Regions from separate parts of the Shewanella sp. 1180_01 genome, predicted to be linked through region 1. Evidence: predicted binding sites of a transcription regulator. Region 1 holds the regulator's gene; the other holds the start of a gene.
What was found. Region 1 encodes MetJ, which represses methionine synthesis genes. Its sites were predicted from a motif close to TAGACGTCTAGACGTCTA; they were not measured.

Region 1 (15,276 bases):
ACTTGCATCATGGCCTCAAGTGGGAGGTCATTGTCGCGGGCGAGGGCTTCACGCTCTGGCATTCTGTCTTTATTGAGCAGCACATCAGGATCTGGGAAATGATTTAGCAGGAATTGGCGGAAACCCTCTTTGGAGTTTTCCAGAATCTTGCCATCGCGGTAGGCGGCGCCGTCCCAAATACGTGATGAGTCTGGAGTACCGACTTCATCCATGTAAATCAGTTTTGAGTTGCCATCTTTGTCAGTCACATAACCGAACTCAAACTTAGTGTCGACAAACACTTGATCAAGCTTTGCCAGCGCTGCTGAAATAACTTTAAAGCCATCTTTTAACAGCTTCTCGTACAGGTCGATATCTGCGAGCTTTTCAAAGCCAAAGGCTTGGTAGTTGGCTTCGATATCGCTGCGGCTGATGTTCACGTCATCTTGGGCGGGCACGCCTGGGATGCCGGTTAAAATGCCTTTAGTCGATGGGGTGATTAACAGCTCAGGGAGCTTTTGATCTTTCTCTAAGCCTTCTGGCAGTGTAATGCCACAGAATACTCGCTCGCCTTTTGAGTAAGCGCGCCACATTGAGCCTGTGATGTACTGGCGACAAATGGCTTCGACTTTAATAGGGCGAGCTTTTTGGACTATCCATACGAACGGGTGCGGGATATCCAAAATATGGCTGTCGGCTAGGCCGTTTTCGGCGAACAGTTTAAACCAATGGTTAGATATCGCGTTTAATGCCGCGCCTTTACCGGGAATGCCTTTGAGGCCGCCTTCACCGTGGAAGATACAGTCGAAGGCCGAGATACGGTCGCTGATCACCATGATGGCGAGCGGGGTATCTTCGGGGACGTTATAACCTTTAGTGGTAATTAAACGGCGGCTGTCGGCGTCGGTTAGCCAGTAAACGCTGCGAACCTTGCCGCTGTGGACTGGGCTGTCGGTGCGGATAGGCAAATCGTTATTGATGGCAAGTACGGAATCAGCAAGACTCATGACGAGTATTCCTTAGGATAGAGAGTGTAGGGATAAGGTTTTTATAAGTGTCGGTTTGCAGAAGGACTATGGCGTTAGCAACAGCCAGATTTATTGCAACCGCTTTATTATTCGCGCGTGGCTTAGGGCGTAAAGCGTTCAGCCAGTTTGCGGGATTTGATGTTAAATCTTGAACAGCAAAAGGGGTATTTTCGGGCGGTGTTTGAATTGTGTCAGCTGGAGATAATGCAAGGGATGGAACAAACGCAGGGCAAGGTTGGCACCACAGTGAAAGTGGTCTGTTAAAGCGGGCTGGGCCCGTGCCATTTTGCTCGAAAATGCTAACCATTAATCCGAGATAACCTTGTGCTAGACTGCCGCGAAAAAGTGGCGACATTTTACCTTTATTGACAAAATTTGCCACGGCTATTTGCATTGTTCTTTGCTGATGTGCGAGCTTATGACACAGTTGTAGCCCACAAGACCATCAAGCCAAATATCCAATGGAGGGAATATGAGCACAAGTCATCCACATCCAGATAGCGACAGAGAATTGATATTAGAGCGGATTATCGATGCGCCGCCGGAAAAACTGTTCCGCGCGTGGACCGAGCCTGAGCTTCTCAAAATTTGGTTTACGCCAATGCCGTGGACTGTGGCTAGCGCGAGCTTAGATGTGCGTGCTGGCGGCACTAACGTGATTGTAATGCGCAGCCCTGAGGGACAAGATTTCCCGAATCGCGGCGTGTATCTCGAGGTGGTTGAGAATGAGCGTATCGTATTTACCGATGCCTTTACCGAGGCATGGGTGCCGTCCGACAAGGCCTTTATGACAGCAACCATCACCTTTGAACCTGTGGACGGTAAGACAAAGTACACTGCGCGGGTGCTGCATTGGAATAGCGAAGATAGGCAGAATCATGAGGATATGGGGTTTCATCAGGGTTGGTCTAAGGCGACCGATCAGCTTGAGGAACTCGTCGCGAACATTTAGCCGGTGAGTCTCAAGCCTCGTATCAGAGAGTAAACAATAAGCAGTACCTAGCCCAATTGCCCTGCATTATCATATTGTTGGGGATTGGGCAGGATTAGAGGTGTTATGTCATTACAGAAAGAAGTGCCACAGCTTACACAATCGCAGCTTGCATCATCACAGCTCGTGCCATCGCAATTAGTCTCAAGCGCGGTTTTGCAGGGCAATAGTTTTTTATCAAAACAGTTTAATGGCTTGTCGGAATTAGCCCAAGAGCTACAGGGCATCGAGTTCGAGGATTGCTGCTTTCAAGACTGCCATTTTAGCGAGAGCGTTTTTCGTAAATGTAAGTTTATCGATTGTCGCTTTGTACGCTGCAACTTGAGCTTAGTGAAAGTACCCCAGTGCCAGTTCAGCGGGGTCGAGTTTGAAGAGTGTAAGTTAGTCGGTATCGATTGGACCCGCGCCGCATGGTCGCGTTTATCCTTTGCCGCGCCCTTTTCCTTTAAGCAATGCATTCTAAACGACTGCTCATTTTTAGGCTTGTCCCTCGATGAAATCATCATCGAAGAGTGTAAGGCCCACGATGTGGATTTTCGCGAGGGCAGCTTTAATCAAGCCAATTTCACCTACACGGATTTTAGTCATAGTCTGTTTGGCCGAACTCAATTATTGGAGGCGGATTTTAGCGAGGCATCCAATTACGATATCGACATTTTTAACAATAAAATCAAAGGGGCTAAGTTTAGCCGCGACGAAGCGATTCGCCTGCTCAACTGCCTCGATATAGAGTTAATGGATTAATGCGATGGTAATCAGTTTGCGCCCGCTAGCGTGATGTTCTTATCCTGCTAGGGTTATCGCAATTGACTGAAATGTCAGTTTTCTTCTAAGCCGCCAGTGTCCAAAGCTGGCGGCTTTTTTCTGCCTTCTCCGTCGATGTAAAGCCTGTTCCCAACAAGCCTATTGATCTTATTCACGTATTTCAGCGTCAGTCTTAGGTTTTAGTTGCGATAGATCACACCGAGCTTCCCCATGTGGTTTACCACAATATCCGCCTACCTCTTTCGGGATAACAATCTTTGTGGATGAGCAGTGTATTCAGCGGATGCTGGTATTTTGAAGATATGGCGGCGCTGTTTTTACGCTTTTATAACTAAAAAAGTAATCAAATCAGTGAGCAAACCTCTGCTCGATGGCGCCACAAATGGCGACTGACGAGTGGGATGAGCGTGATGGAGGTAACCATGATTGAGCTTAATAGGCGAACCTTTTTAAAGGGAGCGGGAGCGAGCAGCGCCACGTGTGCGTTAGCCAGTCTGCTGCCGGGCAGCTTAGCGGCATTAGAGAATAAGCAGCTAAAGGGCATGGGCAAGGAAATTGCCAGTATTTGCGAAATGTGTTCGACTCGCTGCCCGATTTCGGCGCGGGTGATTGAGGGCAAAAACGTCTTCATTAGTGGCAACAAGGCCGTTAAGTCCTTTGGCGGTAAAGTGTGTGCCCGAGGCGGCGCAGGCCATAGCTTACTGTACGATCCACAGCGTATCGTTAAACCGTTAAAGCGGGTTGGCGAGCGCGGCGAAGGTAAATGGGCCGAGATCAGTTGGGATGAGGCTTATCAACTTATCGCCGAAAATCTAAATAAAATCAAAAAAGAACATGGCCCAGAGGCAGTGGCATTCTCGTCAAAATCGGGCTCACAAGAAAAGCATTTGTTTCACCTTGCGACCGCCTTTGGTAGTCCAAATACTTTTACCCACGCGTCGACGTGCCCCGGCGGTTATGAAATTGCCGCTAAGGCTATTTTTGGCACTAAGGTTAAACGTGATTTAAGTAATTCTAAATACATTATTAACTTCGGCCATAACCTGTACGAAGGCATCAATATGTCCGAAACCCGCGGCATGATGGCGGCGCAGATGGACAAAGGTGCCAAGCTGGTGGTGTTCGAGCCAAGATTCTCCATTGTGGCCGACAAGGCCGATGAATGGTACGCCATTCGCCCCGGAACAGACGTGGCCGTCGCCTTGGCGTTATGCCATGTATTGATTGAAGATAATCTTTACGACAAGGCATTTGTCGCGCGTTATGTGGAAGGCTTCGAAGCCTTTGCCGCCGAAGTGAAAGCCTATACCCCTGAATGGGCCGAAACCATCTCCGATGTGCCCGCCAAGGACATTCGCCGCATCGCCCACGAATATGCCGCTAAAGCGCCCCATGCCGTGGTCGATTTTGGTCACAGATCTACCTTTACCACCGAAGAGTTTGAGATGCGCCGCGCCCTGTACGCCGCTAACGTCTTGATTGGTAACATCGAGCGTAAGGGCGGGATTTATATCGGCCAGAAACCCGGTGATTACAACAAGTTTGCCGGTGAAGCGGTTGCGCCCGTATTGGCCAAACCCGGCGTGAAAGACATGCCAAAACCTACGGCGAAACGTATCGATCAGGTGGAAGAGCAGTACGCCATGATGTGGTCGTCGGGCGGCGTTTACCAAACCATTCTCGATGCCACGTTAAGCGCGGTTCCTTACCAGTTACACGGCTGGGTGATGTCACGCACTAACCCAATGCAAACCATGACAGACAGAGCGCGCGTTGTTGAAGCGATGAAAAAGCTCGACTTTATCGCCGTGTGTGATGTGTATATCAGCGAAACCGCCGCCTATGCGGACGTGATTTTACCTGAGTCGACTTATCTTGAACGTGATGAAGAAATTGCTGATAAGTCAGGTAAAAATCCGGCCTATTATGTGCGCCAACGTGTGGTTGAAACCTTAGGTGATACTAAGCCTTCTTGGCAGATCTTTAAGGATGTGGGTGTGGCTATGGGCCTTGGCGAGTTCTATCCATGGGAAAACATGGAAACCCTGCAAATGCTGCAGGTGAACCGCGACACTGACCTGCTGCGCCGTATCAAAGACGAAGGTTTTGTGAGCTTCGGTAAGCCAATTATGTTGTGCGAGCCTAAGATGGTTGCCGAGTTTATTAAGGCATACCCCAATGCGCGACCTGCCGATGAAGACGGCACTTACGCCAGTGCACTGACCTTTAAAACCCCTAGTGGCAAGATTGAACTCACTTCCGCGAAAGTCGAAGCCATGGCACCGGGCCGTGGGGTGATCAAGTTCCGCGAAGTGAATCTTAAAAAAGCAGATGAGCTGTACTTTATCCAAGGCAAAGTGGCGGTGCACACCAATGGCGCAACCCACAATGTGCCTATGCTCGCTAACCTGATGTCGGATAACGCTGTGTGGGTTCACCCTGTTACTGCGGGTAAGTTAGGGATCAGCAATGGCGACCCAATCCGCCTCACCAGCAGTGTTGGCACAGAAGAAGGCCATGCCTTAGTCACGCCGGGTATTCGCCAAGATACTGTGTTTGCTTACATGGGCTTTGGTTCTAAAAACAAAGAGTTGGTCAGAGCAACGGGCAAAGGTATCCATTGCGGTAACTTACTACCGCACGTTACTGCTCCTGTGTGTGGCATGACAGTGCACACCACGGGCGTCACGCTGGCAAAGCGCTAATCGGAGGCTTAAATGAATAAACGATATGTAATGGTGCACGACGAGAATAAGTGCATCGGCTGCCAAGCCTGTAACGTGGCGTGTCGCAGTGAAAATGGCGTACCCGAAGGCGTAACTCGTCTGCAAGTGCGTGTGGAAGGCCCCTTTGGTGAGATGCCCAATCTGCATTTCAAATATCACAGGGTATCTTGCCAGCAATGTGAAGATGCACCTTGCGTTAAAGTGTGCCCAACGGGCGCGGCCTATGTGGGTGAAGACGGCATTATCTCTATCCATGCTGAGAAGTGTGTCGGCTGTATGTACTGTGTGGCGGCGTGCCCCTATAAAGTGCGCTTTATGAACCCAGAAACCAAGGCGGCGGATAAGTGTAACTTCTGTAAGGATACGCGTTTAGCACGGGGCGAAGAGCCAGCGTGTGTGACTGTGTGTCCAACCGATGCCTTAGTGTTTGGCGATGCCAATGATCCTAAGAGTGAAGTGGCCATCATGCTCAACACTAAAATCACTTACCAAGATAAAACCCATTTGGGCACTAAACCTAGGGTGTATCGCGTTCCTACCAAAAGAGGGGGGATTTGATTATGAACAATACTTGGGGCGACATGGCGCAATATGATCCTGTCACTTGGCACTGGGTCATCGCCGTTTACCTGTTTATGGCGGGGTTATCCGCGGGCAGTTTACTGATTGGCATTGGTTTGCGCTGGGCGAATAAGGAACTCAGCGCGGGAGCTGAAAGCAGCATTCTTAAGGCGGCAGCCATTATTGGGCCTGTAGCAATTAGCTTAGGTCTAGCTTGTTTAGTGTTTGACTTAACCAAACCATTCCACTTTTGGTTGATCTTAATTCACTATAACTTCCAGTCTGTGATGGCAATCGGGGTGCTGGCGCTGCTGGCGTATTCTCCCTTAGCCTTTGCGTACGCCATTATTGTGCTGCGGGATGACTTACCAAAATGGGGTTTGGGTTTCCTAGCGCCTATCGCTACGTTACTTATGCCATATCGAAAGCTGATTGAAGTATTGTTGTTTGTCCTCGCCATTGGCGTAGGGGCTTACACTGGCTTCTTAATTTCGGCGATGAATGCTTATCCTATGCTCAATACTGCGGTACTGCCTGCGCTGTTTTTAGTGTCGGGTTTATCGGCGGGCGCTGCGGCAAACGCGGTACTGGCACTCTTGCTGTTTAAGACTGACAGCCACGATAAAACCTTAGTCAAGATGCACGGTTTAGAGTTGCCTGTGATGGCGATTGAAATCCTGTTCCTGTTCATGTTGTTCTGCGCCTTGTACTTCAAGGGCGGCGCGGCGGCTGCGGCCTTAGCGTCGTTAACTTCTGGGCTATGGGCAAGCGTGTTCTGGATAGGCGTCGTCGGTATAGGTTTTGGTATTCCATTGCTGTTCATGTTGCTACCCGCCGCGACTCGCCACACTAAGGGCGCAATGATCATGGTGGCTTGTGCGAGCTTAACCGGCGTACTCGCTCTAAGACACTTTATTGTGTACGCAGGGCAAAGCTATTTAAGCTGAGTGTAAGCTGGCTTTAGATATTGATAGATAAAGAAAAGCACTGACAATGTCAGTGCTTTTTTATTGTTTGAATCTTCAGATGATTTGCCAATACAAGCAGGACGCTTATTGGGGCAATAACTCGATAACCGATTTCACCGTTAGCACTAAGGCGCTGATACTGCATAGGACTAAGGTCGCCATTTTAGTTTTATCTTTATCGACACTGCCCACTAATCGCCCCGCGACTAAATACCCTAAAAGCACTGAAGGCAGCAACATTAACGACAGCCACAGGTGCTTCAATTCTAATAAGCCAGTGATCGCCAAAATGACCATAGCTATGGTGGAGCTAAAAATGAAGAAGGCCGACAGGGCGGCACGAAACTGCGAAGCGTCTTTGCCTGACAATAGAATCGCCATCGGCGGGCCACCAATAGCGGCAATATTACCGAAAATCCCCGAGACGACGCCCGCCCCAAAGAGGGTTTTCTTATTCACTGGCAGGCTGAATTTATACAGGCTGAGTATAACCGCGACAGCCACAATGGCGGCGATGGATAACCCGAGTATGGGCTGAGGCGCAAACAGCAACAGACTCGCGCCGATAAAACCACCGGGCACGCGACCTATAAGCGCATATTGCAAGCCATTGAATTCTAAATGACCACGTTCCCGGAATAAGGTCAGTAGCGAGATGGTAAATCCCATGGCAATAACGGGACCCGGTACGAGCTGCGGATCGACGATATACAGCAAAGGACTGGCGACAACCGCTAGGCCAAACCCAATCAGGCTCTGGGTTAAGGCGCCAAGAAATACAATCAGTGAGGCCAAGGCGAGAGTCTGTGGATCTATCATAGAAAACATAGGATTCCATATAAACAAAAAGGGATCGTTAACGATCCCTATTGATGAGCACTGTGATGTAACTTTGCCAGCGACAAGTCGCTATTCCATGTCTTCCCACTCGATCCCCATCTCGTCCATCAGCAACTTGGCTTCGGCGGGAATGCTGTCTGGGCTATCTTTTGACAGATCTTCATCGTTAGGCAATGGCTGGCCAGTGTAGGCGTGCAAAAATGCCTCACACAACAGCTCGCTGTTGGTGGCGTGACGCAAATTATTGACCTGACGACGAGTTCGTTCGTCCGTAAGGACCTTAAGCACTTTGAGCGGAATAGACACAGTAATTTTTTTTACTTGTTCATTCTTCTTGCCATGTTCAGCATAGGGGCTGATGTATTCCCCATTCCATTCAGTCATTGACTCACCTGTTATAACGCTAAATTCGGGGCAGATTTTAAACCCTTACAAAGAACAGTCAAATTATTGCTACTATTTCTTTGTGATTGCAAACAGATTTCTTTATGTTCAGACGTCTAAACGTCTTCACGCCTATTGACGATGGCGTTGGGCTTAGGTACATTTAGACGTCCAGACATCTCTATCAGTCTACCGAATTTAGGAGTCCACCCATGGCAGAGCGTCAATTAGCCACACTGGCAGTGCGTCAGGGTATCGAAAGCGATACTCAATATGGCGCAGTTGTGCCACCGATTTATTTGTCGACTAATTACGCCTTCGATGGTCATAAAAATCCTCGCGAATTCGATTACAGTCGTTCAGGCAACCCAACACGCTGTATTTTAGGCGAAGCATTAGCGCAATTAGAAAAGGGCGCCACTGGCATAGTGACCTGCACTGGCATGGCGGCCATCACCTTAGTGACCACTTTGCTCGGCCCTGATGACCTATTGGTGGTGCCCCACGATTGCTACGGCGGTTCTTACCGTTTATTTACTAATTTGGCGAAGAAAGGCCAGTTTAAGCTGATTGTGGTTGATCAAACCGACAGCCAAGCGTTAACCGCAGCGATCGCGCAAAATCCTAAGATGGTGTGGCTCGAAACCCCGTCTAACCCGCTATTGCGTGTGGTGGATATCGAGGCTATTGCTAAGGCAAGCCATGAGGTCGGCGCGCTGGTGGTGGTCGATAACACTTTTTTATCGCCGATATTGCAACAACCCCTATTGTTAGGCGCGGATATCGTTATCCACTCCACCACTAAATACATCAATGGTCACAGCGATGTGGTTGGCGGCGCTGTGGTTGCCAAAGATGCACAAATTGGCGAAAGCTTACATTGGTGGTCGAACACGTTAGGCTTAACGGGATCGGCATTTGATAGTTACTTAACCCTGCGCGGCCTACGTACCTTAGCGGTGCGAATTCGTGAACATCAAGCCAATGCCCAGCGCATTGTTGAGGTGTTAACGCAAAGCTCTGTGGTGAGCAAAGTTTATTACCCTGGTCTTGCGGATCACCCAGGTCATGCCATTGCCGCCAAGCAACAAAAGGGCTTTGGCGCTATGCTGAGTTTTGAGCTCAAGGGCGGCGAGGCCGAAGTGGTGGCCTTTTTAAGTGCACTCAGCTTATTTAGCGTGGCGGAAAGTTTAGGTGGCGTTGAAAGTTTGGTGGCCGTGCCCGCAACTATGACCCACAGAGCCATGGAGCCGCAGGCGCGCTTCGAGGCGGGTATTAAGGACACCCTATTGCGTCTATCGGTGGGTATTGAAGATGCCGCCGATTTAGTTGCAGATATTCAAGCAGGATTAGCCGCCGTTGCGGCTTGTCAGTAGAGGAATAATAGATGGCACGTTGTCACTTACATAAATTTGGTGGCTCCAGTTTAGCGGATGCCGATTGTTATCGCCGAGTCGCCCATATCCTGTTAACCCACGGTCATAGTGATGATCTCGTGGTGGTCTCTGCGGCGGGTAAGAGCACGAATTTCCTGTATAAATTATTAGCGCTGCGTGATGCGGGTCAGCTATGGCAAGAAGAATTACAAGTGCTGATCAGCTACCAACAGGGGTTGATTGAGCAGTTGTTATCAAATGAACAAGCCCGCGATCTGCGTGAGCGTTTGGCCACTGATAAAGCGCAGCTTATCAGCTTATTATCCTTAGATACCCGCAACGATTACCAAATTAGCCATGTGGTGAGCTTTGGTGAACGTTGGTCGGCACGTTTAATGGCGGCGCTGCTGTGCGAATCTGGCGTGGCCGCAAGCCATGTGGATGCCTGTTCAATTTTAGTGGCCGATGAAGCCGCTGTGCCGCAAATTCGGGTACAAGAATCCCGTGCTAAAGTACAAGCCCTATTAGCTGCCCATCCAAATGAGCGCTTAGTGATCACCGGCTTTATCTGCGCTAACGAGCGCGGCGATACCTTGTTACTCGGTCGAAATGGTTCAGATTTTAGCGCCAGCTTGATTGCCAGCCTTGCCGATATCGAGCGCGTGACCATTTGGACCGATGTGGAAGGGGTGTTCAATGCCGATCCTAATAAAATCAACGATGCTAAGTTACTGAAAAGCATGTCACTTGCCGAAGCCGATCGCCTAGCGCGTTTAGGTTCGCCAGTATTACATTCGCGCACTCTGCAGCCTTTGTTTAATACCGAAGTGAGTTTAGCGGTACGCTCAAGTTATGCATCCCACACCGACTTTACCTTAATCGCGCCCCACAGTTCGTCGGCGAGTGCACCTGTGGTGACTAACCTTAATGCAGTCGTGCTGTTCGGCTTTAAGCTTACGGGCGAATTAACTCGTTTATTAGATCTATTGATCGCTGCGGGTTTAACGCCATTGGCCCATTGGACCTCTGCCCACCAAAGGGTTGAGCTTGCCTATACCGCTGAAAATCAAAAACAAGTGCAAAGATTGCTCGATGCCGAGGCAGAAGCTTTAGGGATCAGCGATCAGCAGATCAATACCGATCTCGGCTTAGTCGCATTAGTCAGTGCCGATGCCGAGCATTATCGCCGCAGCTTCGCCCGTTTACTGAGCCGTGATGCTAAACCTTTGTTCAGCGGCGATTTAAGTTTGGTGACTTTAGTGCCTCAGTCGCAGGTGAATCTGTTAACCCAAAAAGTTCATCGTCGCTGCGCTGGGCCGCGTAAACGCATTGGTGTCTTGCTGCTCGGCGTGGGCAACATAGGTGAGGCCTGGGTCGATTTGTTTAAGTCGGTGTCGCCATCACTGGATCATGAACTCGAAGCCAGTGTTGAGTTAGTCGGTTTAGTCAGTTCGAGTAAAGCCTTGATTAAATCCACAGGCATTAATCTTGCCGCGTGGCAGACTGAGTTTAATACCGAGGCTACGCCTTGGCAGTACGAGCACTTGTTCGAGCAATTAGAACGGGTTAACTGCGATGAGCTGGTGGCCTTAGATATCAGTGCCAGCGCCAGTTTGACGCTGCAATATCCAGAGCTATTTGAGCGCGGCATCCATGTGGTGAGCGCGAATAAACTCGCGGGCTCGGGTCCACTGCCTTTCTACCGTGAGTTAAAGCAGCAACTGGGTAATCGTCGTTTATTTTGGCGTTATAACGCCAGCTGTGGCGCAGGTTTACCCATCCAACATGCGTTAAATGATCTGCGTAACAGCGGTGATAGCGTTGAAGCCGTGGGCGGGATTTTCTCCGGCACCTTGTGTTGGTTGTTTGAGAAATACGATACCAGCAAGCCTTTCTCTGAGTTAGTGATTGAAGCCAGAGGCTTAGGTATCACTGAGCCCGATCCCCGCGACGATCTGTCCGGTCGTGATATGCAGCGTAAACTGCTCATTTTGGCCCGTGAAATTGGCCTTGAAATCGAGCTTGAAGATATTGAACTGCGCTCATTAGTGCCAGCCGATTTGGCCGATATTCCCTTAGATCAATTTCTTGCCCGCATTGCCGAGTTAGATGCCGATCTGCTGCAACAATACGGTGCGGCTGCGGAGCAAAATAAGGTGCTCAGATACGTGGCATCCTTAGATAACAGCGGCCCAGAGCTTAAAGCTGAAGTCGGTTTGCAGTGGATTGATGCCCATCATCCCTACGCTAATTTGACCCCCGGCGATAACGTGTTTGTGATCCGCAGTGCCTTCTATCAAGGCAATCCGATGATCATCCGTGGACCGGGCGCCGGACGCGAAGTGACAGCGGCGGCCGTGCAGTCGGATCTAACGCAGATCTGTCGCGATCTCTTGCAAGAGTAGACTGAAATTCAGCAGCTTAAAGGACTCATTTGAGTCCTTTTTTATTGGCTAGAATAAATCTATCGAATTAACCGAGATTAAATGCGGTTTATGGACATTTTTTGGCTTGACTTACATCTCAGTTTCTCTAGTATATGGACATATAGACGTCCAAACGTCCATTTGAACTAATTCATACTAGCAAAGAGTAGCGCCAAGGGCGGTTGAGGAAATACACATGGCTTTTCATCACGCACAACATTCACAATCGCTGAACCAGAGCTTGTCTGAGCTTAATGGCGATATTAATGTTTCTTTTGAGTTTTTTCCGCCATCGACCCCCGAAATGGAACAGATCCTGTGGAACTCTATTCGTCGTTTAGAGCCACTTAATCCTAAGTTTGTCTCTGTGACCTATGGCGCTAACTCAGGTGTGCGCGACCGTACCCACGGCGTGATTGAGCGTATTCAACAGGAAACTGACCTCGTTGCCGCGCCGCACTTAACCTTAGTGGATGCCAGCGATGAAGAGCTATTAGAATTGGCTAAGCATTATTGGAAGTCGGGCATTCGTGACATAGTGGCACTGCGGGGTGATTTACCTGCGGGCAGCCCCAAGCCCACTCGTTTTGCGGTAGATTTAGTGCGTTTGCTGCGCTCAGTGGCCGACTTTGATATTTCCGTTGCGGCCTATCCAGAAGTGCATCCCGATGCGAGCAATGCACAGGCTGATTTGATCAACCTTAAGCGTAAGATTGATGCGGGCGCTAGCCGTGCCATTACCCAGTTTTTCTTCGATGTGGAATCTTACCTGCGCTTTCGTGACCGCTGCGTCGCCGCCGGTATCGACGTTGAAATCGTGCCAGGTATCTTACCTGTGACTAACTTTACCCAGTTAAAACGTTTCGCGGGCATGACCAATGTGTCGTTATCTAACTGGTTGCATAAGCAATTCGATGGTTTAGAAAATGATGCCGGTACACGCCAATTAGTGGGTGCAAACGTAGCGATTGATATGGTTAAGGTGTTGTCACGTGAAGGCGTGAAGGATTTCCACTTTTACACCCTAAACCGCGCCGAATTGACCTACGCGATTTGCCATACGTTAGGCGTGCGTCCTAAGTAAAACTTTATAAAATAAGCTAATAAAAACGCCGCAGAGAATGCGGCGTTTTGTTTTGTTTAAATTCTAAATTGAGCTAATAAAGTTGTTAAACGGACTGCGAGTTGGGCAAGCTCATCGCCAGCGCGTGCAGTTTGTACCGCACTATCTGTCGCATTAGTTGCAATGTCATTGATGTTATTAACATTCTTATTAATCTCTGCTGAAACCGCACACTGCTCATTTGCCGCGCTGGCGATTTGGATATTCATCTGGCTAATGGTGGAAACCGCATGGGTAATGGCTTCGAGTGCCTCACCCGCTTGGTGAACTTGGGATACACAGCTTTGGGTGGTGCGGGTGCTGGTTTCCATCGCATTGACTGTGGACTTAGCTTTATGCTGAAGCGCTTCGATCATCTGCTGAATTTCTGTCGTAGATGCTTGAGTGCGGCTCGCCAGAGTGCGTACTTCATCGGCAACGACCGCAAATCCTCGACCTTGTTCTCCCGCCCTTGCGGCTTCAATTGCCGCATTGAGTGCGAGTAAATTAGTTTGGTCGGCAATGTTACGGATAACCACAAGCACAGAATCAATTTCAGCGGTATTACGCTCTAATTCATTGATTGCACTTGCTGCTGTGGCTATTTCCTCGGCTAATATTGCGATAGTGGTTACCACTTTTTGTACAACTAATTTGCCTTGTTCGGTTGAGTCATTGGCATGATTGGCGGCATCGGCCGCATCGGTTGCGTTATGGGCAACTTCTTGTACCGTTGCGGCCATTTCATTCATTGCGGTGGCAACTTGATCTGTTTCGAGGTGTTGACGACTCGCCATCTTCTGGGTTTCCCGCGTAATGCTCGACATTTCTTCAGCAGAGGTTGCGAGTAAACTCGTGGCATCAGACACTTGAGTTACTGTGTGGTGGATTTTCTCCACAAAACGGTTAAATGCCTGCGCTAACTCGGCGATTTCATCCTTACTCGTTATGGTAATTCGACGGGTTAAATCGCCTTCGCCTTCGGCGATGTCATTCATGGCTTGGGTTGTTTCTGCTATTGGGCGGGTAATGCCCTTAGCAATAAACCAAGCAATGGCAGTGCCGATTAACATTGCAGCGAAACCGATGAGAATCAACTTGAGGCGAATATCCGCCATAACTTGCTCTGAATGGCTTCTGTCCATCGCAATATCCAGTACCCCAAAGACTTGTCCCGAGTAATCTTTTATGGCGTGGCGATACAAAGCGAAGGTTTTGCCCTCTAAGCTAATAGTGCGAATCACTTCGTTGCCTTGCATCACGCTATTGAGTTCACTTATGGCCTGAATATCGGGCGTGAACGTGGCGCCAAATGCTTTAAAATCCGCGCCATTGGGCAACAATAATGCGATTTCAGCTTGATAAGCATCTTTAAAACTGTCGAAGAAAGGTTGTCCAAAGGACATACCAAATTCCACTGAGCCAGTGTGTTGGCCTTGATAACCCATGGGCACTAAACCGCGAATCCCTAAACCTTCAACACCATATTCCAAACCGTTTAAGGGCAGTTTCGTGGTGTTGGTTTCCACAATGGTTTTACGAATTGCAGTGAGATCATCACCAAATTTTTCGGGGCGATGTAATCGTAAAAAAGAGGTTGCCGGCGGCGTATGAAACTGAAATTGTTGTACGTCGAAATCTTGCTTAAGCTTGGCAAACAGCGGCAGAGTACGGTCTTTGAGTGCGGGGCGATCCCGTTCGGCGAAGTTACTTTGGATCTCTGGCGTCAGTGAAACTATCGTTGCCATGGCCTGTGCGAGTTTACCGGATGAGGCTATGTTGGCGACCGCAGTTTCGTACAGTTTATGCAGTTCTCTTTGCTCAGATTCTTTCACCTGACTGCTGAATTCCGACAGGACTAGCAGCATGATAAAGCTCATCATGGCCAACAGTAATAGACATATCCCAACCACAATCCTCGTACTAATTTTTAAATTCACCAAAGCCAACCTCCCAGTTCACTTCATCAGTCTGATTTATCTTTTTAATATTATAGAGATACGGCTGATTATATTTGAGATAGCGCCAGCATTTTGGATTATTTGTTTCCCTATGCGACATTTTTGCGCCATAGGACACAGAAAATTTTTTATATGAGCACATTTACTTAGCCTGCTAACTAAGTATAAT
Region 2 (15,276 bases), on a different contig from region 1:
GTGATAGCAAATGATATGGCAGTGGCTGCCATCACCCAAAATGGCGATGTGATCACTTGGGGAAATAGTTTTAGCGGCGGCGATAGCCGCGAAGTTGCTGCGGAGCTTAAACACATTAAACAAGTCGTGCCTGTAAAGGAAGGTTTTGCCGCCCTGCGTGAAGATGGCACTGTGGTGTACTGGGGACGTGCAGGGAAACTGAGTCTCGACAAAGCCCTGCAAAGCCGTATGACAAACATCACTAAACTCTATGCTAACCGTGAGGCGGTAGCCGCACTCGATGCCAGTGGAAAAGTGCACACTTGGGGTTATGGGCCCGAAGGCGGCAATAGCCAGCATGTGCAGGATAAACTGGTGGATATAGTTGATATCTTTGCCGAAGGACGAAGTTTTACGGCACTTAAGAAAGACGGCAGCACTGTGATTTGGGGGCAAGTTGAACGTTCAACCAATATGAAAAAGCTGCTGCCGCAGTTAATGGATGTTGTGCGTGTTGAGTATACCCAAGGGACCTATGCCGCTTTGAAAAAGGATGGCAGTGTCGTGACTTGGGGGCAGAGTAGCGATATTTACCCTATTCGCAGTGCGCTTCAGGATGTCGTGAGTATTACGTCAAATAGCTGTGCTTTTGCAATCTTAAGTCCAGCGGGAGAAGCGCACTTTTGGGGCAATGAAACGAACTGCGGTATCGATTGGCTCAAACAAACAGATATTAAAGGCGTGAACAGTATTGTCAGTGTCGGCACGGGATTTCTGTTGCTGCGTGACAATGCCGTACCGCAAATCCTCGTCGATAACAGTGACTACGCCTATTTATATGGTTTTCACTATGCCCAAGAGATCCTCAATCAATATTGGCAGGAGGGAAGCAAAATCACCATAGGTTCAGCATCATTTGTATTCACCCGTCCTGACGGCAAAGTCGTGCCAGTAGGCTATAGGGTTAACCTAGAAAATGTCGAGAAGCTCATAGAACGCATCCCGCGATTAACTTGGTTAGCGAGGGCGGGTGAGGGTTATGTCGGGATCAGTGAAAAGGGGGAATGGGTCTCTTGGTCGATGAATAACGAGATGTTCGCCAAATCTCCGCTGCAGCCAGCCGATTCGTTGGTGATTAAGCCGCTGGATTTTACCCCTGTTACCCAATGCGAAACGCAAGAGCAACGGCAGGCGATTCTGAGTCAGGAAAGGCCTAAACCTGAAGTAAAAATGTGGTTATTTAGCGAATAGCATTCACCTCTTTTACCATCACGGCGCAGATAAACGGAGTATTTCTCTGTTATTTACACCGTGACAGTGATTATTTCTTTTAAAGTGGCAGTTAATCTAGGCTTTTGACTGTTTTCAATCTGGGTTATTCGCTAGAATGCTGGGTGTTTTCTGTTCAATTTCATGATGTCGTATTAATTAGCATTAGTTATAAGTGCGATACAAGGATGATAAGTATGAAATTAGCATTGTGTTCACCTATTGGATTGTTTCAAGGTGCCAGTGTGTTATTACTCTGCAGCTTAATTGGCTCAGAGCCAGTTCAAGCCACATTAGATATAGCTCGGAGCGAAAGCGGCGCAGCTCATACCCATGTATTGCCCGTATTTGGTCAGCAATTAGGGTTCAATCTGCCTGCGGGCTGGAAGCAGGCTTATCATGAGGAGCAAGCTGGCATGTTTATGGCAGAATATGTGCCTGAGCAGGAAGCATTAACCCAGTGGAGTGCACTATTTTGCGTGCAGGGCTTTAAGGATATGGCCGAGAGTATTAGCCCTGAGCGTTTTTTAGATGCGATGGCCCAGACCTATAAATCGACCTGTGACGGCGAAGTGGTGTACCAGAAGCTCGGCGACACTGAAGTTGATGGACATGAGGGATTTAAGGCTATTTTAGGCTGTACAGCCATGCCCAATATCCACAATGTCACGCAAGTGAATCCCAAAGCCTATGCTTCAACTCCTCAAGGGGAAATTGGCTACTATACGGTTGTCAGTGGCAATAAAGATTTGTATCTACTGCATAAGTCGATGCGAGGTGCCGTTTTTTCTGCCGATAAACCACCATTGCAGGCAGATAATAGCCAAGATTTTATCTCCGCTTTAGTCCCATTCTCCTTGAAGTAGACCGTAGACGTTCGCTTGAGTTTGATGGACTTTCATCCGTATAGACGTCTATAATGCGCGCGCTCAGGCTCTATAATGTGCTGAGCCTTAAGGGAGTATCGCTGTTTTATTGATGGCTGTGCCCTATGAATCAAATTTTTAGTCAACCTTCTGAGGTGCTTGCGTGCGAAAGCCGCGAGATAATCGGGAAGCCAGTGAAATTCTGGCACTGCCCCCGCAACGGTAAAAGGTGAGAGAAGACCGCGTTTGATTGGTGTGTTCAAGACAGAACCCGATAGTCAGAATGTTAAAGGTCAGTCTCGCGTTAATTCTATTTTTACGGATTAACATAGCCTAAGTCCGGAGACCGGCCCTAAAGGTGTTTTTGAGATTTCGGTGGGCAGATCTCAAAATGCGATAGTCACTGTCAGTATCTTTTACTGAATGAACAGTATCGTGGCGCTAATGCCCCGTTTTCCTTGCAGGAGTTAAAGGTAAAATGGGAACAAATCCAACAAAAATCGCGCTGTTGATCGGTAGCCTTTGCAGTTTTTCCGTTATCGCGCCCGCTATGGCGGCTGACGCTACCAGCACAGCGAAAGTCGACGAGCATCTTGTCGTGATCGGCCGCTCTGACAATACCCCGTTAAATATTGCCGCGAATGTGAATGTGATTGACGCTGCGGCGATTGAAATGAGCGGTGCCACTAGTGTGACTGAGGTTTTACGCGGTCAAAGTGGTATTCAAATATCAGATAATAACATCGGTACTAGTTTTGCGATGCGTGGCTTTAGCGCCAGCACTGCTGTGAATAACACGCTGATTTTACTTGATGGTCGTCGCCTCAATAATATCGATATCGCAGCCCCTAGTCTTAATGCCATTCCGCTTAATCAAGTGGATCGTATTGAAATTTTATCGGGTAGTGCGGGTGTGCTTTATGGTGACCAAGCCGTGGGCGGGGTGATCAATATTGTCACTAAGTCCCCTGAAAATACTGGCGGCAGCGTGCAGTTATCTGGCGGTAGCTTTGATACCTATGAAGGTCGCGGTGATGTGTCTGGCGCGATCAACAAAGATTGGCGTTACTTTTTCACTGGTAGCTATAACCAAGGTGACAACTATCGCAAACATAATGCTAACGAAACCGGCTCTATTCTTGGCCGCATTCAATATAAAACGGCCACAGACTCGTTCTTCGTTGAAACCAGCTATTACGATGATGACCGTGAAAATCCTGGCTCGCTTACAAAAGATCAATTTAAAGACAACCCACGTGACTCTGGGAACGATAAGCAATATTCTCACGAGATGACCACTGCGGCGCGCACGGGTTATCAGCATCAGCTTAATCAAAATTGGGCTTTAGCAGCGGATTTAGATTATAGCGATACCTTAGTGTCTTCTTTTAATTGGGGGGCGAACAGCCATAACACGCGCTCACTGTTGATGTTTAGTCCTAAAGCGTTAGCGAACTACAGTACCCGTCAAGGTGAGCTAAACCTAGTCACAGGTTTAGACATCAGCCGTGGTAAGGCTGATTTTGACACTATGGCGCGCAGTAATGTGCAGCAAACACAAAGTGCTTACTTACAAGCCACTGTTCCATTAAGCCATACCCTAAGTTATGTTGTGGGTGGGCGATATGCGCGGGTGACCGACGAGTTAGTCGATCGCAAAGTTTATCCTAATGGTATCGATTTAGATGAAGATGCGACAGCATTTGAGTTTGGCCTAAACTACCGTCCTAGTACGGAGCACAGATTCTATCTACGTGGCGATGAAAACTTCCGTTTTGCGAAAGTGGATGAGCAAGCTTATACCCCTAAAGATGTGTTTGGCTTAAAGCCACAGACGGGCCGCTCCTATGAGGCGGGTTGGGATTGGACGCTTGCCAGCCAAACCCTGCGAGTGAACCTGTATCGCCTCGATTTAGAGGATGAAATCGTGTTCGATCCTAGCGCAGAGACACCTCCAAAAGGAGATTTCCAAGGTGCGAACGTCAATGCTGACGCTTCTCGTCGTTATGGCGCCAGTGCCGATTGGGATTGGCAAGTGACTAAAGCGCTGCAGCTCGGGCTAGAGTATAACTATATCGATGCTGAATTTACCGACGGTAACAATGATGGCAAGGAGCTGTCTTGGGTGGCAAAACACACGGGGCGCGGATATGTCAGTATGGATTTTGCTGAGCATTTCCAAGTCTTTGCCGAAGCAATTTATACTGGTAACCGCTTTATCGAAGGCGATAACGGTAATGAAGGCGATAAGCTGGCCAGTTACGTGCTCGGTAATTTAGCCTTGAACTACAACCGTGATGCTTGGCTTGCCAGCCTGCGTATCGATAACCTATTTGATAAAGACTATGTCAGCGCAGGCTATTACGGTGGCCTTTGGGGTGATAGTTATTACTCTGGTCGAGGTCGCGATATTCGTTTTACCCTTGGTTATCGCTTCTAGGCATTGATTCGCTCAATTTCGATAAAGCCAGACTCAGTCTGGCTTTTTATTTTTTAGGCTCTGTTCAAGGAATAAATTTTGAAATAGGTATAGTCTTGAATATCGTTTCAGTAGAGTGACTAAATTGTCGTTATCTTTAGTGGTTAGCGGGCAGCAATAACTAAACAGGAATAATTTATCTATTACTCTGCTGTTTGTGGCTGAAATTCTTTAAATTTTGGGTATGATGTGAACGGTAACCGAATTATCTTATTGTCAATAAACAGGTGCAAAGTGTCTTATGACAGATCTTGAGCAACAGGTTTTTACTCAAGTTAGAGCTATCATAGCGAACGAAGAGCAAGTGATTGGCCGACGAGGGATTTTAATACCACTCAAAAAAGCGATCCTTGCTGAAGGCGACATTCGTAACGTGATCGACATCATCTCGAGTGACCCCGCATTGGCGGCGCACATGTTAATGCGCAGTAATTCCGCACAAGCATCTGGGGTGATTAACCCTAAGACTCGCTCGTTGAAAGAAGCTTTAGTCCGCTTAGGTCAAGTGAATATCTATCGCTATGCCTTTACGTTTTATCTGCAAGAACGCCTCGATGAGCTGCCGCAGCCCTATAAAAAGTTAGTCCAAGGTTATTGGAAGTTGACTGAAGATATTGCAACAGATGCGGTGGACAGTTTAGCGGAGATGGAAGGCGTTGAGGTTGATGCTGATGAAGTGCAAACCTTGGCCCTGTTCAGTGTGTTCGGCCAAATTATCGCGCTCACGGCATTTGCCTATTTAAATGCTAATGCCGAACAATCATTCCCTTTAAGCGTGATTAAGTCATTGATTGATAATCAACAGCAGACTTTGACCATAGAATCATTCGAAGCGTTAGACTTAGATCAGGACTTACGCCAAGAGTTTATGATTGCCCATAATTTGCGTCAGACCCGCAATTCGAATTCCCCTGGTTTAATCTTGCGCCGCGTATTGTCTATGCGTGGTCTGTTGATGAATCCGCTGTAATATTTCGATGCATTAAATCGCTGTTTGATCCTATGAAATAGTCATTAGATTCATTAAAAAAGCCTGCATCAGCAGGCTTTTTTGTTAGGTTTCACCTGTGTTAATTTGTCTTCTGCTGGCGGGATAAACCTTCACTCGCCACCAGTTGTAACCAATTTTGGATCAAGGCTGAGTTGGCGCTATGGCGGCGATAGGCACCAAATAGAGGCCGTTTTAAACCTTCTTGCCCTAGCTTCACTGTGGTGAGGCTTAGGCCATGTCCTTCATTTATCGACCAGTTCGGCAGTGCGGCTATGCCGTCTTTACAGGCGATGCGTTGCAGTAACATCATGGTTAAATCACAGGTTTTCTGCTCACCCGCTTCTATGCCTGCGGGCTCTAAAAAATGGCGATAGATGTCTAAACGCGTCAGTGGTACGGGATAGCTGATGATCGGTAAATGCACTAATTGCTTAGGGGTGACATAGGCTTCTTTTGCTAGAGGATGATCTCTAGCAACCACTAACTTCACTTCAAAATCAAACAAATGCTGATAAGCGAGTGAATGCCCAGGCACAGGATCTGAGGTCAGCACTATATCCAGTTCACCCATTTCCAAGGCATTGAGTGAGTCGAACAAGTGACGGCTCGACAGATCTAACTCCGCTTGGGGATAGTCTTGTCTAAATTGCTCCATCACAGGCATTAACCAGCGAAAACAGCTGTGGCACTCAATGCCTACCCGCAACTGATTGGTTTCGGTTTCAAGGCCATTCTTAAGATCTGTCTCGGTTTCTAACACCTTAGGCAAAATCTCTTCCGCGAGATGAAGCAGGCGTGCACCTTCTTGGGTGAATGACAGCGGCTTACTCTTACGCACAAAAATAGGCGAGTTAATCCTTTGCTCCAACTCCTTAATTTGGTGGGAGAGTGCGGATTGAGTGACAAAACGTTTTTTGGCTGCGCCCGCCAAACTGCCACTTTCCTTCAGGGCCATTAAGGTTCGCAGATGTCTTAGTTCGATCATGTTCACTCCAGGTGAAATTCGCTCATGTTGTGCTTGAAATCAATTCGGTTGCTGGAATAGAGACTAACACAATAAACTTCTAGACGTCCAGACGCCCATTGTTATTTATCAAGGCGGAAATGCTGAAAAGTGCCAAGAGAAAACAATCTGGTGGGTGCAAGTGCCGAATTTGGCTTATCTCAAATAAAGGAAGATAGGGTATGCAATTAAATAGTCTTGGGTTTCCCCGCATCGGGCGTCGTCGTGAATTGAAATTTGCCTTAGAAAAATACTGGCGTGGTGAGAGTACTCAAGCCGAATTATGTGAAGTAGCGAGTGAACTGCGCCGTACCCATTGGCAGTGGCAAACCGCAGTGGGCATTGAGCAAGTTCCCGTGGGGGATTTTGCCTTTTACGATCAAGTATTAACCCTGAGTGCGACCTTGAATGCCATCCCTGATCGCCACCGCGGCGAAGGCGCTATCGATCTCGATACCTTATTCCGTGTTGCCCGCGGCAGAGCGCCAACGGGCCAAGATGCGCCAGCCTCTGAAATGACCAAGTATTTCAATACTAATTATCATTATTTGGTGCCAGAGCTGACGCAAAACCAAGAGTTTTCGATTGCTTACGAGCAGTTTTTTGATGAAGTCAGCGAAGCGCAAGCGCTAGGCTATAAAGCAAAACCTGTGCTACTCGGCCCTGTTAGTTACTTGCACCTTGCTAAAACTGTGGGTCAAGAGTTCAATAAGTTAAGTTTATTGCCTAATTTATTAACTGCTTATGCTGACATCTTGGCGCGTTTCGCCGCCAAAGGTGTGGAATGGGTACAGTTAGATGAGCCTGTGTTGGCATTAGAGTTAGGCACGCAGTGGCAAGCAGCGATAGCAGAGACTTATCAAGCGCTAAGCACTGTAAACGTCAAGGTTCTTTTGGCGAGTTATTATGGCGGTATTGCGCATCATCAAGCCCTAGTATCTGCCTTGCCAGTGGCTGGTTTGCACTTGGATTTAGTCACAGCCCCAGAACAACTGGCTGTGTTTGCAAATGCGTTGCGCAGTGAGCAAATTTTGTCGGTGGGCGTGGTTAATGGCCGTAACGTGTGGGCGGCAGAAATCGATTTGATTGCCGAGCGTATTGGCGCAGTGGCGCGTGATTTAGGCGATCGTCTGTGGATTGGCACATCATGTTCATTGCTGCACAGCCCAGTCGATTTAGATGTTGAAGTCAAACTATTACCTGTGCTGCGTAAGCAGTTAGCCTTTGCTAAGCAGAAACTGTTGGAATTGAGCAAAATTCGCCAATTATTGTTGGCGCCTAATTCGGATGAAGCACAAAAAATCAGTACTTTTTGTATCGCTCGTCGTCAAGCCAAAGCGCAGGCTGCAGATAAGCAAGTGATTGATCGTGTTGCGGCATTAACTGCTGCGGATTATGAGCGTGTCAGTGATTTCAGTGTACGCCAAAGTGTGCAGCAGCAAAAATACCGTTTACCCCTGTTGCCAACCACGACCATAGGTTCGTTCCCGCAAACACCCGCTATTCGAGGATTACGCAGCCGCTGGCGTAAGGGCGAGATAAGTGATGCTCAGTATACTGAGCAGTTACAACAAGTGACCCGCGATACTATCGAACGCCAACTAAAACTGGGTATCGACGTACTCGTGCACGGTGAAGCCGAACGTAACGACATGGTGGAATACTTTGGCGAGCAGTTAGCTGGCGTTGGTTTTAGTAAAAATGGCTGGGTACAAAGTTATGGCTCACGTTGTGTTAAGCCACCCTTGATTTACGGCGATGTGAGTCGTCCAAAAGCCATGACAGTCGATTGGGCAAAGTTTGCTCAAAGCCTGACTGACAAACCCGTAAAAGGCATGTTGACGGGGCCAGTGACGATTTTGCACTGGTCATTCGCCCGTGAAGATATCAGCCGCGATGCGATTGCAACACAACTGGCGCTGGCGATTCGTGATGAAGTAGTCGATTTACAAAATGCGGGGATTGGCATTATTCAAATAGATGAGCCCGCCTTCCGTGAAGGTTTGCCATTGAAGCAAAGTGAGTGGCAAACCTATTTAGATTGGGCGGTGAATGCCTTTAAACTCAGCGCTGCTGGCGTGACTGATGAGACTCAAATCCACACTCACATGTGTTACAGCGAGTTTAACGACACGATTGCCGCGATTGCTGCCATGGATGCAGATGTGATCACAATCGAGACGTCGCGTTCGCGGATGGAGTTACTCAACGCCTTTGAAGATTTTGAATATCCAAATGAAATCGGCCCCGGTGTGTATGACATCCACTCACCAAACATCTCAAGTGTGGAGGCCATGGTGCAGTTAATCGAGAAAGCCGCGCAGAAAGTCCCCGTGCGTCAATTATGGGTCAACCCAGATTGTGGCCTAAAAACCCGAACTTGGGATGAAGTCGAACCTGCATTGAAAAACATGGTTGATGCCACGCGAGAACTACGTCGCCGCCTTGGTTAATATCACTGCTTGAGTGAGAGTTTTTAACTGAACTTATTGAGCTTACTCAGTAAAAAGACACCGGATGTTTATGCCTCCGGTGTCTTTTATTCGCTGCGAATAAGGGAAACGCCACTGTCTATTGGCCATGTTTAATATCAAGGTTCAATAGACGTACGGAGCGAATAACGATTCTTAGTTTAGGCTAATTAATCAGTAGTAAGCTATTGATAACCTTGTTAGATGTTAAGCATCTCGTGGTAAGCCTTTTTTGATAATACGCACCATGCGTTCAGTCTTGCGGCGTGCTTTTTGTTGTTCAATTGCTGCGATATCGGCAAGGCGCGATTGTTGCGCATTGAGCGCCCACTCGATATGTTCACTCACTATCTCATCGATATCGTCACTGTTATTGCGGGCGTTAAGTGCGGCAATAATACTTGGGCTTGCGGGGGCGTTACCCAGTGCGACTGCGATATTACGTAACCAGCGTTTATGGCCAATGCGGCGAATGGCGCTGCCTTCAGTTTGTTTAAGAAACTCTGCCTCGCTCCAAGCAAAAAGGCTGAGAAGATCGGGCTGTTTTAACTGCGGGCGAATATGGAAGTCGGTTTCGGCGGTGAGCGGCGCTTGGCGATTGATGGGACACACGAGCTGACAATCATCGCAGCCATAGATGCGGTTGCCCATAAGTGGCCTAAATTCTTCAGGAATGGCGCCTTGCAGCTCTATGGTGAGATAGGAAATACAGCGTCTACCATCAACCACATAGGGTTCTACGATTGCCCTTGTTGGGCAGGAGGTGATGCAGGCGACACAAGTATTGCAGCCTTCTTGAATGGGAATATCCACAGGCAGAGGCAAATTGATCAGCAGCTCACCTAAAAAGAACCAACTACCCGCCTCATGGTTGAGTATGAGTGAGTGTTTACCTGTCCAGCCGATACCGGCTTTTTCGGCTAATGGGCGCTCGAGTACGGGTGCTGAGTCAACAAAGGGGCGAAAGTCAGCGGCATCGAAACCGAGAGCAACTAACTCTGCACTGATTTGATCCCCCAGTTTTTTAAGCCGAGCGCGGATCAACTTGTGGTAGTCGCGACCTCCCGCATAACGGGAAATATAACCTAAGTTGGGATCGGTGAGATTCGTAGCAAAGCCAGCTTCGGGTGGTAAATAATCCATCCGTACGGATATCACCCGCACTGTGCCCGGATGCAATTCTTGCGGGCGAGCGCGCATCATGCCATGGGTGGCCATATACGCCATTTCGCCATGAAAACCTTTGTCTAGCCATGCTTGGAGTTTGGCTTCTTCGGCCGTTAAATCTGTATCGCAAATGCCAACCTGCGCAAATCCGAGTGCTTTTCCCCACGTTTTTATTTGCAGCGCGAGCCGCGACAGTGTGCTGGCATAGGATTGATTAGGGATTGGATTGGCTAAAGTCGACATGGATTCATTGCAGCGAGTCTCTTGGCTAGGTGGCAATATGATAGCAAGTTTTCACTTGTTGCGGACGCGTTTACTCAGTGAGCATGAATGAGGCGCGATTTTCTTTAGGCAATATGTTTATTTGCAGCTGAGATTGAGTCTATGATTAGGTTTAATGTTTCGCTTTTGGTATCAGTATGCTGAGTGCGTTTTCTCCTAGGGCATTTTTTCTTGCGATGAGTCTGTTAGGCCTAATGCCTAATCTTGTTTTTGCTGCGCCTGATAAGTTGAAATTGGTGACCGAGGCTTGGCCTCCCATGAGTTACGAGCAAGATGGCGTTCCCCATGGTTTTGCAGTGGACTTAGTTAATACCCTGCAATCGAGACTGGGACAGAGCGAGAAAATCGAGGTCTTACCTTGGGCACGGGCGTATTCGATTGCCAATACTTCGGCGAATGTCTTACTTTTTGCGACGTCTATTAATGACGAGCGTGAAGATCATTTCGATTTTATCGGCCCGATTGCAACCAGCAAAATTGCTTTGTATGCGAGGGCGGCAGATCCCATTGTGCTCGAGCAACTTGCTGAACTGCAATCTAAAGATATTGTCGGGGTTTATCGAGAATCCGCTGGAGCACAGCTGTTACAACAAGCGGGTGTCGATAACTTACTGGTGGCGAGTTTTCCGCAGCAATCGGCGAAGCAATTACTGTTCTCTCGAATTCGTTTATGGTGCCAAGCGGATCTTGCGGTTAAGCAGATACTCGAAGAAGTGGGCGCTAGTGAGGCAGATATACGCCAAGTGTATGTCGTATCAGAGATTAATCTGTATTTAGCCTTTTCTAAAGGGACGTCGGCGGCTACGGTCACGAGTTGGCAAACAGAGCTTGAGAAAATGAAAGACTCAGGGGAGTTTAGTCGTTTATATCAGACATGGTTTGGTGCTTTACCGCCGCCATTACAGCATCAAGTGTTTTGGCATAAAAGCGTTTAACTCTCGCTCACAGCTTCATTTCTGGCAGCTTTAACACAATTCCTTCCCGCATTTTTAGCCTCATAAAGGGCGTCGTCGGCACGTTTCAGTAGGCTGGCAAAGTCTTTGTCTTGATAGGTATTTTCAGTATTTTTTTGTGGCGCTAAGGTTGCGACTCCTGCGCTAACAGTCAATTTGAGTTCAGCGGGTAAATCCTCTGCGCCTAGACGACTAATTTGAGCTTGCAACTGATGGGCAAGTTCACAAGCACGTTCAGCATCTGTGTTGGGTAAGAGAATTAAAAACTCTTCACCACCGATACGGCCAATAAGATCTTTATTACCCGTTAGGGCTTGACTTGCGCTTGCGATCGTCAGTAAGGCGCGATCGCCCAGTTCATGGCCGAAGTTATCGTTAATTTTCTTGAAGTGGTCCGCATCAAAGATAATCACCGAAAAAGGGCTTTGTTGTTTTAAGGCTTGCTGAAAATACTGTGCGGCTTGGGCATAAATATGCCGACGATTAGGGAGCTTGGTGAGGTAATCGGTGAGGGCTATGACCTGTAATTGGCGATTTCTCTGCACTTGTTTATACGCAAATATCGACACTATTGTTAGGATAAAGCCCGTCAATAATAAAATGATGTGTTGCAATGACTTATTCTTCTCAAGCAGCGCGAGTTCTTGTTCTTTAAGGTTTTGGTTTTCAATCAAACGTTGATTTTCAGATTCAATCCTAGTGGTATCAAACTTCACTTTTAATTCTGTGGTTTGATGTGAGAAGGAGTTGTCGTCGATCTTTTTGGTGAGGGCGACAAATTCCTGCAATGCGCCATAGGCCGCAGGTAAATTATTTATGGCCGCATAGACGTCACTTTTTAGCTGTAATAGTTGGGTGAGTCCCCGATCATTTTGCAGAGTACGAAAGGCTTTTTCCCCCTGTTCGAGTTCAGTAAGCGCTTCTTTATAACGTGCTTGTTGAAACTTGATATTGGCCGTAAAGAGTTTCATAAAGCTATAAGCGGCATAATCTTTTTCGCTAATCACAGCTGCGGCTTCAGTTAAATATTTTTCCGCTTCATTAAGACGATGGAGTTTGATTAAGCTAAAGGCAATGTCCGTCGCCATAGTGGCGGCCACTTTTTCTAGCTGATGTTCCTTAAAGTATTGATAGCTGAGCAAGAAGTGATCAATAGCTTGTTGATGTTCACCCAGTTCATCTAAAGCCAGACCTATTTCTGAGGTGACATACATTGCCTGTTCTTGGTTATTGTTCTTTAAATAGAGTGCTTTGAGTTTATTGTAGTAACGGATTGCACTTTGGGGATCGCCATAACGTCTAAAGCTGGTGGCCATATCGGCAAGATTGATGTTAGCCCAGCCGGTTAAATTCAGTGACTCGTATAGATCTTGCGCTGTTATGAGGTCGTCTAATGCCGCAGAAAAATCACCAATGTAGGAATACAGAGCGCCGCGAAGGCTGCGTGAGTCGGCGATCAGTTTAAGATCCTCATGCTCATAGGCACGCTTAACGCTGAGGTTATAGCCTTCCATTGCGCTATCTACATCACCATTTAACTGCAAAAACCAAGAATGACAAAGCATGAGGTCGGTGATGAAATGCGCGGAAGCCGTTGGTGGAATATGGGTGAGTGTTTGACTCGTATTCTTAACTGCCAGCGCTATGTCAGTATCCGTTTCGGCACTTTGATCCCAGCATTTCAGTAGCTGCAGCTTTTCATTGCGGGCGACATCGTCGGTTGCAATCAGTTTGCTCAATAACGCAAGATCGCTGTTAATTGCTTCGCGGGTCATGGGCTCACCGCTTTCTAATCTTTCAAATATTTTATCAACCTGAGTCTTTTCTTCTGCCATAGCCGGACTTAGCAGCAGTAAGAGCAGCAACAAGGTAAATGATAAGTATCGGAATGGACGTAGCAAAAAAGGTATCCTGTTCGCATTAAAATCAATAGCTAATAATCAGCTTAGCATAACTTGTTTGTTCATTTTGAATATAGATGTATCGCAATTTTGCATTCGGCTAGCTATCAAGGTATAAACTTCGCCTTGGAAATCATCCTAAAAAGGAATCACCCTTGAAAAAATTACTTTGTGCTGCCCTACTCATGATGAGCGGCACTAGCTGGGCGGGCTCAGATTTAGAAACCTCGGGCGATGTATTGCACTTATTGCTCCCCGCAACGGCAATGGGCGCGACCTTGTTTTATGAAGACGGTTACGACGGCAGCTGGCAGTTAATTCAGGCGGCAGTATCGAGTCGATTAATCGTTGAAGGCCTAAAATATGGCGTGAGTAAAGACAGACCCGACGGTAGTGGCGATGATTCGTTCCCATCGGGTCATACTTCAGATAGCTTTATGGCGGCGACGTTTATTCAGCAGCGTTATGGCTGGCAATATGGTTTACCCGCCTATGTCGCTGCATCGTATGTTGGCTATACCCGAGTGGCGGGCGATCAACATTACTTAGAAGATGTGTTAGCGGGTGCTGCAATTGGCGCGCTAGCAGGTTGGTATTTTACTCAGCCCTATGAAGGTATTACTGTCACACCGATAGCAGGTAACGGCGTTTATGGTTTATATGTGAGTGGTCAGTTTTAAGTCTATTTTTTGAATGAATGTTAATCGAGATTTTTTATGAGTGAATTATCAGCTGTTTACCGTGAAACTGCCGAGCAGATTTCTTACAATGTCGCAAATAAAGTGCTGCCAATGGCAAAACTCCCAGATGGATTATTGGCTGCATATCAAAGCCTGTGCGCTGAACTGTTGGAAGACAGAGAGGGCAAATTTAGCCAAGCTTGGGCATCTTTGCCTACTAGCGCGCGTAATCTTATGGATCAAGCCGCATTCCACGGTTTTTATATTGCGAATGCTTGGTTGCAGCTGAGCCGTGTTGCCCAAGAGATTTCTGAGCAGGCCGATACCGATGGTGAAATCCAAGAGCAAGAATATAACGGTATCTTCACCCGTTTAGCCGATGAGTCGCTCAAAGAAAGTCTACGTAAATTGAAAAAAGCACGTATCGATCGCTCTATGCTCAATAGCTTTAAACAGGTTATGGCGCCTTAGTTTTTATTGAAATAAGCGCTGAGTCTGAAAATCAAAAAGCCCGTCACTTTGCAGTGACGGGCTTTTTGTTGGCACAAACGCTTAGCTAAAGCTGCTTTGCCGTGACTTAAGTCACGGCAACGCTATGCTTAGAACGAAGTGCGTTTGTAGCGGCGATATTCTGGACTCCAGAAATTGCCTTCAATTGATTGTTGTAAGATTTCATCGCTCATTGGCAGCGTTAAACCTTGTTCAACTGCGACTTTACCTACGGCGAAAGCGATGTGTTTACTGACCGCGTGGATATCTTCCAGTTTCGGCAATAATGGGCCGCTACCGTCGATTGCCAGTGGCGAGCATTCTGCAAGTGCGCGGCTTGAGGCCATTAACATGGCATCGGAAACGTGGCGGGCACCAGAGGCTAAAACACCTAAGCCAATACCTGGGAAGATAAAGCTGTTGTTACACTGGGCAATCTCATAGGTTTCACCATCGACCACAACGGGCTCGAACGGACTACCCGTGGCGACGAGTGCTTGACCTGAGGTCCAATGCAAAATGTCCTTTGGCGTCGCTTCAACACGGCTGGTTGGGTTCGACAGTGGGAAAATAATCGGGCGGGCACAATGGCTGTGCATAGCGCGAATAATTTCTTCGGTGAACAGACCCGGTACGCCGGACACGCCAATCAGCACGGTTGGCTTAGCGTTGTTAACCACATCCAATAACGAAATATTGTCGCTGAAATTACTCCAGTTTTGGATATTGGTGCATTTCTGCGCCAA

Region 2: a site for MetJ is predicted at 6,642-6,659, ahead of metE (5-methyltetrahydropteroyltriglutamate--homocysteine S-methyltransferase). Genes of this name have one in related genera too.

What each region holds. Positions count from the first base shown of each region.
Region 1 is NZ_VXCT01000073.1:5,113-20,388, reverse strand. Features, by position in the region: gene FW758_RS22510 (phosphoribosylaminoimidazolesuccinocarboxamide synthase) at 1-986, opposite strand, end outside; gene FW758_RS22505 (hypothetical protein) at 973-1,401, opposite strand; gene FW758_RS22500 (SRPBCC family protein) at 1,480-1,959, shown strand; gene FW758_RS22495 (pentapeptide repeat-containing protein) at 2,065-2,742, shown strand; gene phsA (thiosulfate reductase PhsA) at 3,186-5,468, shown strand; gene FW758_RS22485 (4Fe-4S dicluster domain-containing protein) at 5,481-6,047, shown strand; gene nrfD (NrfD/PsrC family molybdoenzyme membrane anchor subunit) at 6,050-6,997, shown strand; gene FW758_RS22475 (sulfite exporter TauE/SafE family protein) at 7,103-7,846, opposite strand; gene metJ (met regulon transcriptional regulator MetJ) at 7,928-8,242, opposite strand; gene metB (cystathionine gamma-synthase) at 8,455-9,618, shown strand; gene FW758_RS22460 (bifunctional aspartate kinase/homoserine dehydrogenase II) at 9,630-12,023, shown strand; gene metF (methylenetetrahydrofolate reductase) at 12,241-13,128, shown strand; gene FW758_RS22450 (methyl-accepting chemotaxis protein) at 13,185-15,086, opposite strand.
Region 2 is NZ_VXCT01000011.1:95,029-110,304, reverse strand. Features, by position in the region: gene FW758_RS08810 (hypothetical protein) at 1-1,230, shown strand, start outside; gene FW758_RS08805 (hypothetical protein) at 1,446-2,114, shown strand; cobalamin riboswitch at 2,251-2,483, shown strand; gene FW758_RS08800 (TonB-dependent receptor) at 2,593-4,554, shown strand; gene FW758_RS08795 (HDOD domain-containing protein) at 4,835-5,563, shown strand; gene FW758_RS08790 (LysR substrate-binding domain-containing protein) at 5,664-6,569, opposite strand; gene metE (5-methyltetrahydropteroyltriglutamate--homocysteine S-methyltransferase) at 6,770-9,040, shown strand; gene queG (tRNA epoxyqueuosine(34) reductase QueG) at 9,266-10,468, opposite strand; gene FW758_RS08775 (substrate-binding periplasmic protein) at 10,645-11,442, shown strand; gene FW758_RS08770 (diguanylate cyclase) at 11,439-13,361, opposite strand; gene FW758_RS08765 (phosphatase PAP2 family protein) at 13,517-14,041, shown strand; gene FW758_RS08760 (DUF3069 domain-containing protein) at 14,078-14,512, shown strand; gene FW758_RS08755 (NAD-dependent malic enzyme) at 14,641-15,276, opposite strand, start outside.